3 regions of the Curtobacterium citri genome follow, and region 2 is predicted to be linked to each of the others. Evidence: predicted binding sites of a transcription regulator. Region 2 holds the regulator's gene; each other region holds the start of a gene.
What was found. The regulator HrcA, encoded in region 2, represses chaperone genes, less so after heat shock. The targets are predictions, from matches to a motif close to TTNGCACTCGNNNNNNNCGAGTGCNAA.
Positions count from the first base shown of each region.

Region 1: a site for HrcA is predicted at 2,923-2,949, ahead of QUG92_RS07005 (Hsp20/alpha crystallin family protein). Genes of this name have one in related genera too.
Region 3: a site for HrcA is predicted at 1,972-1,998, ahead of groES (co-chaperone GroES). Genes of this name have one in related genera too.

Region 1 covers NZ_JAUCML010000003.1:433,225-437,757, forward strand. Annotated here, with positions in the region: gene QUG92_RS06990 (SDR family NAD(P)-dependent oxidoreductase) at 288-971, opposite strand; gene QUG92_RS06995 (manganese catalase) at 1,120-2,001, shown strand; gene QUG92_RS07000 (hypothetical protein) at 2,100-2,414, opposite strand; gene QUG92_RS07005 (Hsp20/alpha crystallin family protein) at 2,426-2,866, opposite strand; gene QUG92_RS07010 (MarR family winged helix-turn-helix transcriptional regulator) at 2,975-3,445, opposite strand; gene QUG92_RS07015 (phenolic acid decarboxylase) at 3,508-4,035, shown strand; gene QUG92_RS07020 (alpha/beta hydrolase) at 4,035-4,533, shown strand, end outside.
Region 2 covers NZ_JAUCML010000004.1:158,244-162,776, reverse strand. Annotated here, with positions in the region: gene QUG92_RS07930 (HAD family hydrolase) at 1-382, opposite strand, end outside; gene hemW (radical SAM family heme chaperone HemW) at 411-1,646, shown strand; gene QUG92_RS07920 (DUF4870 domain-containing protein) at 1,663-2,097, opposite strand; gene hrcA (heat-inducible transcriptional repressor HrcA) at 2,206-3,228, shown strand; gene dnaJ (molecular chaperone DnaJ) at 3,340-4,455, shown strand; gene QUG92_RS07905 (16S rRNA (uracil(1498)-N(3))-methyltransferase) at 4,455-4,533, shown strand, end outside.
Region 3 covers NZ_JAUCML010000003.1:85,650-90,182, forward strand. Annotated here, with positions in the region: gene QUG92_RS05190 (ABC transporter substrate-binding protein) at 1-316, shown strand, start outside; gene rarD (EamA family transporter RarD) at 501-1,463, opposite strand; gene groES (co-chaperone GroES) at 1,583-1,879, opposite strand; gene QUG92_RS05205 (class I SAM-dependent methyltransferase) at 2,038-3,240, shown strand; gene QUG92_RS05210 (DUF4190 domain-containing protein) at 3,394-4,179, opposite strand; gene tsaD (tRNA (adenosine(37)-N6)-threonylcarbamoyltransferase complex transferase subunit TsaD) at 4,272-4,533, opposite strand, start outside.

The sequences.
Region 1 (4,533 bases), on a different contig from region 2:
CACGACGGCCGCGCGGCCACCGGCTCACGGGACGGGCGACATCGCGACGAGCGCGACGGCGGTCACCACGACGATGGCGGCGCAGGTGGCGAGGGTGGCGATCACGTGCTTGGTCGAACTCTCCATGCCACCGAGCCTCGCCGACCGCCCGGTACCGGGGCATCGGGCGGAGGGACGAAGGCCGTCGTCCTGCAGGACGAAGCGAGCACGGCTCGTGACCCGCCACGCGTCGGACGGGAGGCCCGTGGCGGCCGCACCGCGCGCCTCCCGTCCGGCACGGCGTCCCGTCAGATCGTGAGCTGCCCGAGCACGCGGTGCGCGATCGACACGGACTCGCCGCTCACCGCGGACCGCGGTGAGGCGAGGAACGCGACCAGGTCCGCGATCTGCTGCGGGCTGGACTCCCCACCGGCGCCCCGCTGCACCTCGGCGGCCGGCTCGTCCGTCACGGAGCCGGGGTTCACGACGTTGACGGCGACGCCCGTGCCGGCCACCTGGTCGGCGAGGTTCTTCGCGATGATGCTCGTCGCCGCGTTCCGGAGCGACGTCGTGACGTTCCCGGCCAGGTAGGCGTTCTGCCCGCTGATCACCACCACGCGCCCGGACCCGGCCGCGCGCTGGTGCGGCAGCACCGCGTTCGCGACCCGCAGGAAGCCGAGGGCCTTGCCGTCGATCGCCGCCGCGACCTGCTCCGGGTCCGACGCGCGCTCGGGGTCGAGGGTGCCGGCCGCCGGCGCCGCGGTCACGACGAGGACGTCGATGCGGCCGTGCTGCTCGAACACCCGGGAGACGGCCGCGTCGACCGACTCCTGCGAGGCGGTGTCCATCGCGACGGCGTCGTCGCCGTCCGCGCTCCGCGAGGCGACCACCACCCGCGCGCCCTCCCGACGGAGGGTCTCGGCGACGGCGGCGCCGATGTACCCCCGTCCGCCGACGACGAGGGCGACACGGTCACGCAGTTCGAGGTCCATGCCGCACACCGTAGGCCGATCCGGCAGCGGCGGTCCGCGCGATCCGGCCATCGATCCCGCGCCATCCGTCCAGCCCGGACGGGCACCCAGACGGCCGCGCGGACCGTTGGCACCGACGACCCGACCGCCAGCGAAGCAGGAGAACGCGATGTACTTCCACAAGCAGGAACTCCAGTTCAAGTCGACCCCGGACAAGCCGGACGCCGTGTACGCACGCAAGCTGCAGGAGGTGCTCGGCGGTCAGTACGGCGAGATCTCCGTCGCGATGCAGTACCAGTTCCAGGCGTGGAACATGCACATGCCCGGCAAGTACCGCGACATGGTCTTCGGCATCGGTGCCGAGGAGATGGGCCACGTCGAGATGCTCGCGACGATGATCGCGCAGCTGCTCGAGAAGAGCCCCCTCGGCATCACGGAGGACGCCGTGCAGGACGACCCCACGGTCGCCGCGGTCGTCGGGGGCACCGACATCCAGCAGGGCATCGTCGCCGGCGCGGGCGCGCGCCCCGTCGACAGCAACGGCAACCCCTGGCAGGGCAGCTACATCACCGCGAGCGGCAACCTGCTCGCCGACTTCACGGCGAACGCCAACGCCGAGATGCAGGGCCGGGTCCAGGTCGCCCGGCTGTACCACATGACCGACGACCACGGCGTGCGGGACCTGCTCTCGTTCCTCCTGGCCCGCGACACGATGCACCAGAACATGTGGGCCACGGCCGCCGCCGAGCTGCGCGAGAAGGGGATCGAGGACTTCCCCGTCCCGAACAAGTTCCCGCAGGCGAAGGAGCACACGGAGTTCAGCTACCAGTACCTGAACTTCTCGGACGGGAAGCAGGCCGGTGACGGCCCGTGGGCGAGCGGTCCGTCGTTCGACGGCAAGGGCGAGTACTCGTACCACGACGGCCCCACCTCGTCGGTGCCGATGCCGCCGCCCACGCACCCGGACGTGCGGTTCTACGGCACGACCGAGCTGCCGAACGTGGTCGAGAAGACAGCCGGCCTGGTGCAGGACAAGCTGAACAAGGAGTGACGGTCACCCGGGTCGCCCGACGGGATCGTCCGGCGCGACCCGACGGCGGACGGGAGGCCCGGTGCGAGCGTGCACCGGGCCTCCCGTCCGTCAGGTGGTCACTGCTCCGCGCCCACGGTCGCCAGGGCGGCCGTGTCGTCGTCCGCAACCGGTCGCGGCGGCTCGAAGATGCCGGACCACATCCGCGTCGCGCTCCACAGAACGATGAGCGCGACCGTCCCGGCGGCCGCCGCGAGCCACGGCACGACCGGGATCTCCGACCAGGCGTCCGGCGCGACGAGCCAGGTGAGGAAGCTGCCCGTCGTGCTGCCGGCCGCGCCGAGGAGGACCGCGGTCCGGCGGTCGAGGCTCGTCACGACGAGGGCCGCCGTGACGACCGCGACGGCGAGGAGCGCGTTGATGAACGTCGTCACCGCGCCCCCGCCTACTGCTCGGCGGTGCCGACCGCGAGCTGCTGGGCGCCGCCACCGGTGGTGACGTCGATCCGGCGGGGCTTCGCCGACTCCTTGACCGGGATCGTCACGCTCAGCACGCCGTTGTCGTACGCGGCGGTGACGCGTGCGGTGTCGAGGTGGTCGCCGAGCGTCAGCTGCCGGACGAACGTGCCGGGCTGGCGTTCGCGGGTGAGCCACTGCGAGCCCTCCGGAGCACCGAGGGTGCGCTCCGCCCGGATGGTGAGCACGGAACCGTCGACGTCCACGTCGACCGAGCCCGGGTCGATGCCCGGCAGGTCGACGTCGAGGACGTAGTGGTCACCCGTGCGGTACAGGTCCATCGGCATCGAGCGCGGAGCACCGGCTCCGGCCCCGAGCAGGGAGCCGGCGAGTCGGTCGAGCTCGCGGAACGGGTCGAACTGCATCGTCATCGAGATCAACTCCTTCGTGTCCTGGTTGAGTCCCCTCGACTCAACTGCGATCTGTTGTAGCACTCTCGCCTCAGGAGTGCCGAGAGACCGCTCGGAAGCAACTGGGAGTCAGGATGCGGGCGGCGGGGTGATCTCGCGGTGCAGGCGCTCGAGGGCGGGGAGGGCGGCGGCCAGCGCGGCGCGGTCGTCCGCGGACAGGCGACCCAGGGCGTCCACGAGGACGGTGGTCGCGGCCTCGTCGTAGGTGCGGAGTCGCTCGGTCGCGAGCGGGGTCAGGTGCACGGTGGCCCGCCGTCCGTCGCCGCCGACGAGCCGCCGTTCGACGAGGCCCGCCTGCTCCATCGACGACACGAGGTTGCTGACGGTCGAGCGCGCCAGGCCGAGGCGGGACGCCAGTGCCGACGGTGCGGAGCCGGCCTCGTCGGCCCCGAGCGCCCGCATGACCTCGACCTGGGCGTCCGGGATGTCGGGCAGGCCGGCGGCGACGCGCGAGGTCCGCAGGAGCGTCCGGCGGAACGGACCGATCCGGTCGCTCAGGCGCCGTGCGACCCGTGCCGTCTCATCCCCGGTACCCCGCATGCTCGGCAGACTACCAGGCAGTTTTGTTTGCAACAAAACCACTTCGGGTGCACGCTGGGGACATGGACACCACCACCTCCGTCGAACACCCCGAACCGCCCCAGGACCTGACCGGCATCGTCGGCCACCGCTTCGTCTACACGTACGCCAACGGCTGGCAGTACGAGATGTACGTCAAGAACGCCACGACCATCGACTACCGCATCCACACCGGCCACGTCGGCGGTCGCTGGGTCAAGGACCAGACGGTCGACCTCGTCGCGCTGGCGCCCGGCGTCTACAAGGTCTCCTGGAACGAGCCGACCGGCACCAGCGTCGTCGTGAACGTCCTGCCCGAGCAGCGCGTCCTGCACGGCACCATCTTCTTCCCGCGCTGGATCGAGCTCGACGGGCAGAAGACCGTGCTCTTCCAGAACGACCACCTCGACGAGATGCAGCGGTTCCGCGACGAGGGACCGACCTACCCGATCTACGTGGTCCCCGAGTTCGCGCACATCACGCTGTTCGAGCACGTCGGCGAGGACGACGAGTCCGTGGTCGACACCGCGCCCGGCGACCTGCCGGCCGGGTGGGCGGACCGGACGAACTGATGGGTGGCGTGCCCCTGCGCGGGGTCGACCCCCGGACCACCGCGACGACCCTCGAGCACCGCGGGTCGACGATCCGCGGGTGGCAGTGGGAACCGCGGGACGGCGCCGCACGGGACGCCCCCGTCGTGCTGCTCGTCCACGGCTTCAGCGACAGCGCCCTCGGCGGTCACCAGTTGTTCGTGCAGACCGCACGGCACCTGGTCGCCCGGGGCGCGGTGGTCCGCAGCCACGACCGGCTCGGACAGGGCGCGAGCGACGGCGAGTTCGCCGACATCACCATCCGTGACGAGGTCGAGCAGGTCGTCGCGATGATCCGCGCCGCCGACCGGGGGCAGGGCGTGCACGTCGTCGCGCACAGCCTCGGCGCGGTGGAGTCGGCGCTCGCCGCGGCCCGGGTGCCGGACGCGGTCCGCAGCCTGACGCTGTGGTCGCCGGCGGGCGTCGTCGTCGACGACATCACCGAGCACGACGCGATCCAGGGCCAGCCCCTCGCCCCGG
Region 2 (4,533 bases):
CGAGCTTCACCCGGGCCCGGTGCGCCGAGTTGCCGGTGAGCAGGCCGTTCCGCCACCCGAGCCGGGCGAAGCGGCGGACCAGCGCGACGGCTCCCGGAGCGGGCGCGCGTCGTTCGCCCCGGTGGAACCGCTCGTCGGTCAGGTCGCGCAGGTGCCGGCTGACGGTGGGGATGAGGGCGTCGTCGAGGTCGTGCGCGCGCACGTGCTCGGCGATGAGCCCGGCGTCGGTGCGGCCGTGCTGGTGTCCGACGCGCAGCACCAGGTCGCGACCGACGGCGCGTTCGAGTGCCAGGTGGTACAGGTTCCCCGGCGAGGCGGCGTTCAGCACGAGGGTGCCGTCGATGTCCCACAGCACCGTGGTGGGGACGGTGTGGTGCTCCATGGCTCCATCATGGCCGACAATGGAGTCCATGCCGAGTGCTCTCCCGATCGCCGATCCCGCTCCCGCGGACGGCCTGGTCACCCCCGGTCCCGGCGCCGGCGACGTCCCCTTCGGCGTCTACGTGCACGTCCCGTTCTGCCGGGTGCGCTGCGGCTACTGCGACTTCAACACCTACACGGCGTCCGAGCTGCGCGGCGTGCGTCGTGACGACTACGCCGGCCACGCCGTGCAGGAGATCCGCTGGGCGGCCGAGGTCCTCGACCGCTCCGGGGTCCCGCGGCGACCGGTCTCCACGGTCTTCTTCGGCGGTGGGACGCCCACCATGCTGCCCGCGGACGACCTCGTGATGATCCTCCGCGCGATCGACGACACGTGGGGCATCCTGCCCGGCGCCGAGGTCACGACCGAGGCGAACCCCGACTCCGTGGACGCCGAGTCCGTCGCCACCCTGCGCCGCGGTGGGTTCACCCGGGTGAGCTACGGCATGCAGTCGGCGGTCCCGCACGTGCTCGCGACCCTCGACCGCACGCACGACCCCGAGCGCGTCCCGCTCGTGGTCGACCTGGCGGAGCGGGAGGGCCTCGACGTCAGCCTCGACCTCATCTACTCGACACCGGGGGAGTCGCTCGACGACTGGCGTCGCTCGCTCGACGCGGCCCTGGCGTGCGCGCCGGACCACGTGTCGGCCTACTCGCTGATCGTCGAGGAGGGCACGGCGATGGGCCGCATGGTCGCCCGCGGCGAGCTGCCGGCACCGGACGACGACCTCGCCGCCGACATGTACGAGCTCGCCGACCGGACCCTGTCCGACGCGGGCTACGGCTGGTACGAGGTCTCGAACTGGGCGCGTCTCGACGCACAGGGCGGCACCGCGCAGCACGAGAGCCGCCACAACCTGTCCTACTGGAAGGGCCACGACTGGTGGGGTGTCGGTCCCGGCGCGCACTCGGCGGTGGCCGGCACGCGCTGGTGGAACGTCAAGCACCCGGCCGCGTACGCGAACCGGGTGCTCGGCGGGACGTCGCCCGCCGCGGGGCGCGAGACCCTCGACGACGAGACGCGGTACGTCGAGCGGGTGCTCCTCGCGGCGCGCGTGCGGGGCGAGCTCGCGACGTCGGAACTCGGCCGGGAGGCGCGTGGCCGGGTCGCTGGACTCATCGCCCGCGGTCTCGTGGACGGGTCGGCCGCGGTGCGGGGACGCATCGAGCTGACCCTGCAGGGTCGCCTGCTCGCGGACGCCGTGGTCCGCGAGCTGCTCGACTGAGCGCTGGCGACCGCTGCTACTGCTTGATGAACTCGATCGTGAGCGGGTAGTGGTAGAAGTCCCCGCGGTTGGCCGCGATCGCCGCGATGACGGCGAAGACGATCACGAGCACGCCGAGGACCGGCAGCAGCACGAAGCCGATGAGCACGATCGTCAGCACGCTGCAGACGACTCCGGCGATCGCCATCGTGATGTGGAAGTTCAGCGCCTGGCGGGTGTGCTCGCGGATGAACTGGCCGCGGTCGCGCAGCACCAGGTAGGCGATGACCGGCACGACGAGGCTGGAGAAGATGCCGCCGACGTGCGTCAGGGTCGCCCAGAGGCGCTGGTCCTCGGGCGACATCGGCTGGGGCTGCGTGTACCCCGCCGGGTACTGCGGCCCCTGCGGGTTGCCGGGTCCGCCCGGCTGCTGCTGTCCGTAGGGCCCACCGGGCTGCTGTCCGTAGCTCATGCGGCGAGCGTACCGGGAGGGGCCGCCCCGGTCCCGGTGCGTCGGCGGTCGGGCGTAGGATCAGCAGTCGACACGTCCGAGTGCCAGCATCGAACGGAAGGGGTCCGGATGGTCAGCGAACGCTCCCTCGAGGTCCTCAAGGCCATCGTGCGGGACTACGTCGCGTCGCGCGAACCGGTCGGTTCGAAGACGATCGTCGACCGCCACGCCTTCGGCGTCAGCGCCGCCACGATCCGCAACGACATGGCCCAGCTCGAGGACGAGCAGCTCATCGTCGCCCCGCACACCTCGTCCGGGCGGGTCCCGACCGACAAGGGCTACCGGGTCTTCGTCGACCACCTGGCCGCCGCCCGCCCGCTCTCGAGCGCGCAGCGGCACGCGATCGAGACGTTCCTCGGCACCCCCAACGACCTCGACGAGGTCCTCGGCCGCACGGTCCGGCTCCTCAGCCAGCTCACGAACCAGGTCGCCCTCGTGCAGTACCCGTCGATGGTGCGGGCCCGCGTGCAGCACGTCGAGCTCGTGCGCCTGGGCGACACCCGGCTCATGGTCGTCCTCATCACGGACACCGCCCGGGTCGAGCAGCGGGTCGTGGAGACCGACGTCGCGCTCGACGAGACCGCCCTCACCGAGCTCCGCACCGTCGTGAACGGCGCCTCGGTCGGCCTGCTCCTGCAGGACGTCCCCCGGGCCCTCCGCGAGGTCCCGCGGCAGCTCCGTGCCGACGCGCAGACCCTCGGTGGGGTGGTCGTCGCGACGCTCATCGAGCAGGTCGCCGCGAACCGGCAGGACCGCCTGGTGATGGCGGGCGCCGCGAACCTCGCCAAGAGCGAGCGGGACTTCACCGGCGGCCTGTTCCCCGTGCTCGAGGCGATCGAGGAACAGGTGACCCTGCTCCGGTTGTTCGGCGAGATGCAGGTCGACGACGTCGCGGTGGCCGCCAGCATCGGCGCCGAGAACGCCGAGTACGGCCTCGACGCCACCAGCATCGTCGCCGGCGGGTACCTCGCCGGCGGGGGAGCGGTCGCCCGTCTGGGCGTCCTCGGCCCGACCCGCATGGACTACGGCACGAACATGGCCGCGGTCCGCGCGGTCGCACGGTACCTGTCCAAGCTGCTGGGCGAACATTGACCGGTCACCGAGCCCGACGCACGGTGCCCTGCGGACCCGCTCCGCGCCTCCAGACCGAACCGCGGCGCGAGCCGCGACCCACCGACCGAACCGAAACCGACTGAGGGAACCGTGGCAGACCACTACGACGTCCTCGGCGTCCAGCCGGACGCCTCCGATGCCGACATCAAGAAGGCCTACCGACGGCTGGCGCGCGAGCTGCACCCGGACGTCAACCCGAGCCCGGACGCCGCCGAGCGCTTCAAGGACGTGACGCACGCGTACGACGTGCTGAGCGACCCCGAGCAGCGGCGGCGCTACGACGCCGGCCCGCAGGCCGACAGCCCCTTCGGGGGCGGCGCGGCCGGCGGCTTCAGCGACATCTTCGACGCCTTCTTCGGCGGCGGCGGTGGCGGCGGCCGGGGGAACGGTCCGCGGAGCCGCGCCGAGCGCGGACAGGACGCCCTGCTCCGGATCGAGGTCGACCTCGACGAGGTCGTCTTCGGCACCCACAAGGACGTCGAGGTCGACACGGCCGTGCTGTGCGAGACCTGCCACGGCTCGTGCTGTGCGCCCGGCACGAGCCCGCGCACGTGCGACATCTGCGGCGGCTCCGGCCACATCCAGCGCCAGGTCCGCTCGCTGCTCGGCAACGTCGTGACGAGCGCGCCCTGCGGCACCTGCCGCGGCTACGGCACCGTCATCCCCAGCCCGTGCCCGACGTGCCAGGGGCAGGGCCGCGTCCGTGCGCGCCGGACCGTCCCGGTCGACGTCCCCGCGGGCGTCGAGACCGGTCTGCGCCTGCAGATGCCCGGCCAGGGCGAGGTCGGTCCCGCCGGCGGCCCGTCGGGTGACCTGTACCTCGAGGTGAAGGTGCGGCACCACGACGTCTACAGCCGCGAGGGCGACGACCTGCTCGCGACGCTCGAGGTCCAGATGACCGACGCGATCCTCGGCACCAACACCACGATCGACGGCCTCGACGGCCCGGTCGAGCTCGAGGTCCGGCCCGGCGTGCAGAGCGCCGACGTCCTCGTGATCAAGGACCGCGGCGTGACGAAGCTGCGCGGTGCCGGGCGCGGAGACCTGCGGGTCGGCGTGCAGGTCGTGACGCCGACGAAGCTCTCGCACAAGGAGCGCCAGCTCGTCGAACAGCTCGCGAAGTCGCACAAGGCCGCGAAGCCGCAGCTCGCCCGGTTCCAGCAGGGCATGTTCGGCAAGCTCCGCGACCGGTTCTTCAACTTCTGATGGCCTCGCTCCACCTGGTCGGTCCCGGCGCGCTCGACGGCGTCGGGGTCGGCGACCCGGTCCGGCTCGACGGTGCCG
Region 3 (4,533 bases), on a different contig from region 2:
GTACGCGGCCGAGTCCTACGACGCCACCACCCTCGCCGCGCTGGCCGCGGTCAAGGGCAAGGGCACCGACTCCGGGACGATCCAGGCCAACATGGCCGCGGTCTCCGGTGCGGACGGCGGCACCGAGTGCTCGACCTTCGCCGACTGCAAGAAGCTGCTCGACTCCGGTGAGGACATCCACTACACCGGCCCGTCCGGCATCGGTCCGTTCGACAGCAAGAACGACCCGTCGAGCGCCTACATCGGCATCTACAAGTTCGACGGCGACAACAAGCCCGTCTACCAGACCGCGATCCAGGGTTCGGTCTCGAAGTAACACCGCTCGACGTAGGCCCCGGACCTCTCGCAGGTCCGGGGCCGACGTCGTTCCCGCGAGACTCGCGTCCGCGGACAGTTTCGCGGGCGCGGTACCGCGAAACTGTCCGCATGGCCGAGTCTCGGCACAGCGCTCCGGACCGCGCGCTGGCACCGAGGCGGACGGGAGGCGCTCCCCGCCTCCATCAGGCCGGCTCGACCGCCGCAGGTGCTGACGTCCGGCGCCGCGCTGCCCGGGCGGCCGCGAAGCTGTCGACCGTGAGCACCACGAGCGCCACCCAGACGATGCCGAAGCCGACCCACCGCGCGGGCGGCATCGCCTCGTGCTGCACGACGACGCCGACGAGCAGCTGCAGGACCGGCGCGAGGTACTGCGTCAACCCGAGCGTCGACAGGCTGACCCGCCGTGCGGACGACGCGAACAACAGCAGCGGCACCGCCGTCGCCGGGCCGGTCAGCACCGTGACGACGGCGTGCGGCCACCCCTCGCTCGTGAACGTCAGGCCGCCCCCGAGTCCCGTGACCCCGAGCACGACGAGCGCACCCACCGCGATCGGCAGCAGCCACGCGGTCTCGAGCGTCAGCCCGCTCAACGCGTCGACCGTCCCGCCGACGCGCTTCTTGACGAGGCCGTACAGCCCGAACGAGAACGCCAGCACGAGCGAGATCCACGGCACCTGCCCGTAGCCGATCGCGATCACGACGACGGCCGCGACGCTGATGCCGACCGCCGCCCACTGTGCCGGCCGCAGGCGCTCGCGGAGGACCACCACACCGAGCGCGATCGTCACGAGCGGGTTGATGAAGTAGCCGAGCGCCGCCTCGACCGTGTGGCCCGTCGTCGTCGCGGCGACGTACACGGTCCAGTTCACCAGGATGAGCACCGCGGCGAGGCCCATGACGAGCACCACCCGACGCTGGGCGAGCAGGGAGCGCGTGCGGAGCCAGGAGCGGGTGACGGCGATCGCGACCGCGCAGAACACCAGGCCGAAGACGATGCGCCAGGCGACGATCTCGAACGCACCGGCGGGGCTCATCGCCGCGAAGAGCAGGGGCATGAGGCCCCAGAGGCCGTACGCCACGATCGCCTGGACCACGCCGACGGACGCCTCGCTGCGGACCGGCCGGGCCGGCACCTGTTCACTCACGGAACCATCCTAGGAAGCCGGTCGGACGCTGCGGAGCGGCTCCGCGCCTCCCGGCCGTCACCGGACGCAGGAACGCCCCGCCGGCTGGGAGCCGGACGGGGCGTTCGTGGGGCGTGAGCTCAGTGCTCGATGACCGCGAGGACGTCGCGCGCCGAGAGGACGAGCAGGTCCTCGCCGGAGTACTTGACCTCGGTGCCGCCGTACTTCGAGTAGATGACCTTGTCGCCGACGGCGACGTCGAGCGGGACGCGGTTGCCGTTGTCGTCGATGCGACCCGGACCCACGGCGACGACCTCGCCCTCCTGGGGCTTCTCCTTCGCGGTGTCCGGGATGACGAGACCGGAAGCGGTGGTCTGCTCCGCCTCGACCTGGCGGATGACGATGCGATCCTCGAGCGGCTTGATGGTGACGGCCACGGTGACCTCTTCTTTCTCGGTACTGACTCGGTACAGATGGGAACCGGTTGGCACTACGCACAGGAGAGTGCCAACGCGAGTCTAGGGACAGTCTGGCACTCGGTCAATCCGAGTGCCAGCACACGGCCGGGCTCCCGGCGACCTGCGAGGATCGTCGGGTGGAAGCCGCCGATCTCGCCCAGTTGCTGACCCCCGAGGGGATGGCCCTGCTCGACCGTACCCCCGGTGTCTCGGACGGGGGCGAGATCGTCCGGGTGGTCTCGCGGCTGCGCGCCGAGGGGCACGACCCCGGGCTCGTGGCCGCCGTCCTCACGCAGGCGAAGCTGCGCCAGAAGGCCCGCGGGAAGTTCGGCGACTTCGCCGCGCGCATGCTCTTCACCGAGGCCGGACTCGAGCAGGCCACGCGGCTGCAGGTCGCCGCACAGCACGCCGGACGCTTCGCCGCCGCCGGCCTGACGCGTGTCGCCGACCTCGGCTGCGGCATCGGCGGGGACGCGATGGCGATGGCCGCGCTCGACCTCGACATCACGGCGGTCGACCGCGACGAGGTGACCGCGGCCGTCGCGACGCACAACCTGGCGCTCTGGCCGAACGCGCGCGTCGAGCTCGGCGACGCCGCCGAGTTCGACCTGTCCCGCGTCGACGGCGTGTGGATGGACCCCGCGCGTCGGACGGCCGGGCACGCGAACACGAAGCGCCTCGCCGACCCGGACGACTGGTCGCCCACGCTCGACACCGTCTTCGCCGCGGCCACGACGACCCCGACGGGCGTGAAGCTCGGCCCGGGCATCGACCGCGACCTGATCCCCGACACCCTCGAGGCGCAGTGGGTCTCCGTCGACCGCGAGGTCGTCGAGCTCGTCCTCTGGTCGGGCCCGCTCGCCCGCGCCGGCGTCCGACGAGCGGCGACCGTCATCGGTGCCCACGGGATCGCCGAGCTCACCGGTCCCGCCGACGCGGAGGACGTCGAGGTCGGCCCGGTCGGCACCTACCTGTACGAGCCGGACGGCGCCGTCATCCGCGCCCGGCTCATCGGCGACCTCGCCCGGTCCCTGGACGGCCGGATGCTCTCGGACGGGATCGCCTACGTCACCTCGGACCGGGCCGCCACGACACCCTTCGCACAGGGGTTCCGGGTGCTCGACACGATGCCGCTCGACGTGAAGCAGCTCGCCGCCCGCCTGGCCGCCGAGGACGTCGGCACCGTGGAGATCAAGAAGCGCGGGGTCGACGTCGATCCCGCGCAGTTCCGGAAGCGGTTGCGGCTGCGGGGGCGCCGGTCGGTCACGCTGGTGCTCACCCGCCTGGAGGGACGGCACACCGCGGTCCTGTGCGAGCGGCTCGCCGGGGTGGCCGGGTAGGGCGCGGGAGCGCGTCGGCGCGGGTACGGCGTCGGCGCGGGTCCGGCATCGGCGCGGGTCCGGCGTCGGTGTTGCGTCGGTTGCCGCGTCTCCTCGGCAGGAGGACAGGACCCCGCGAACCGTTCGCGGGGTCCTGTCGTTCTCGCGGAGTGGTCAGCCGATGAAGGCGCCCGAGTCGTAGTCGTACGAGTCGGAGTAGCCGTGCGACGAGGCGATCGCGATGATGAAGACGACCGCGAACAGCACGTACAGCCCGGTCAGGACCCACCCGCCGATGATCCCGGCGAGCGCCAGGCCGCGGCCGGCCTCACCGGACTGCTTGATCTTGCCGAGGGCGATGTGGCCCATGATCGCGCCGGCCGGGCTCGACAGGATGACGAGCGGCCAGATGATGATGCCCGCGTAGGCGAAGACGATGGACAGGATCGCCAGCGTGTTCGTCCGCGGACGCTGCGCGTAGGGCTGGTACCCGCCGGTGGCGTACGGCGCCGCGTAGGGGTTGCCGCCCTGCGGCTGCGCGTACGGGTTGCCCTGGGGCTGCGCGTACGGGTTGCCCTGGGACTGCTGCGCGTACGGGTTCGCGCCCGCCTGACCGTAGGGCGCGCCCGTCGGCTGCTGCCCGTACGGCGTCTGCTGGCCCTGCGGCGCCTGCCCGTACGGGGCCTGCTGCCCCGGCTGGGGCTGCTGCCCGTACGACGACGGGCCCTGCTGCCCCTGGGGCGCGGTGGAGCCGCCGGTGACGCCCTGGGCCGCGGTGCCCTGACCGGACCGCGACCACGGGTCCTGCGCGCTGCTCGACGGCGCCGACATCGGGGGCTGGTACGCACCCGACTGCTGCCCGTCCTGGTGCCGGGCGTCGGGCTGCTGGCCGTCGCGCTGTTGGCCGTCGGGCGACCCGTTCGACTCGCCCGGCTTCGGCCACTGGTTCTGATCGGACACCGTCCACCCCTCCTCGGCGCCCGGTCGGCGCCCGAGAGGATCCTCCCACAAGCGCCTCCGCCCGGTCTCGGCAGCCCGGCCGGGCCCGCCGATCAGACCTGGACGGTCGTCACCGGCAAGGTCGAGTCGGCGGCGATCCCGAGGTCGCTCGGCGCGTGCCCCTCGGCCACCAGACGCGCACCGATCGCGGCGATCATCGCGCCGTTGTCCGTGCAGAGGTCGAACGGCGGGATCCGCAGCGCGACGCCGGCTGCAGCGCACCGCTCCTCGGCGACGGCGCGGAGCCGGGCGTTCGCGACGACCCCGCCGCCGAGCAGCAGCCGGTCGACGCCGGTGTCCCGGCACGCGGCGAGC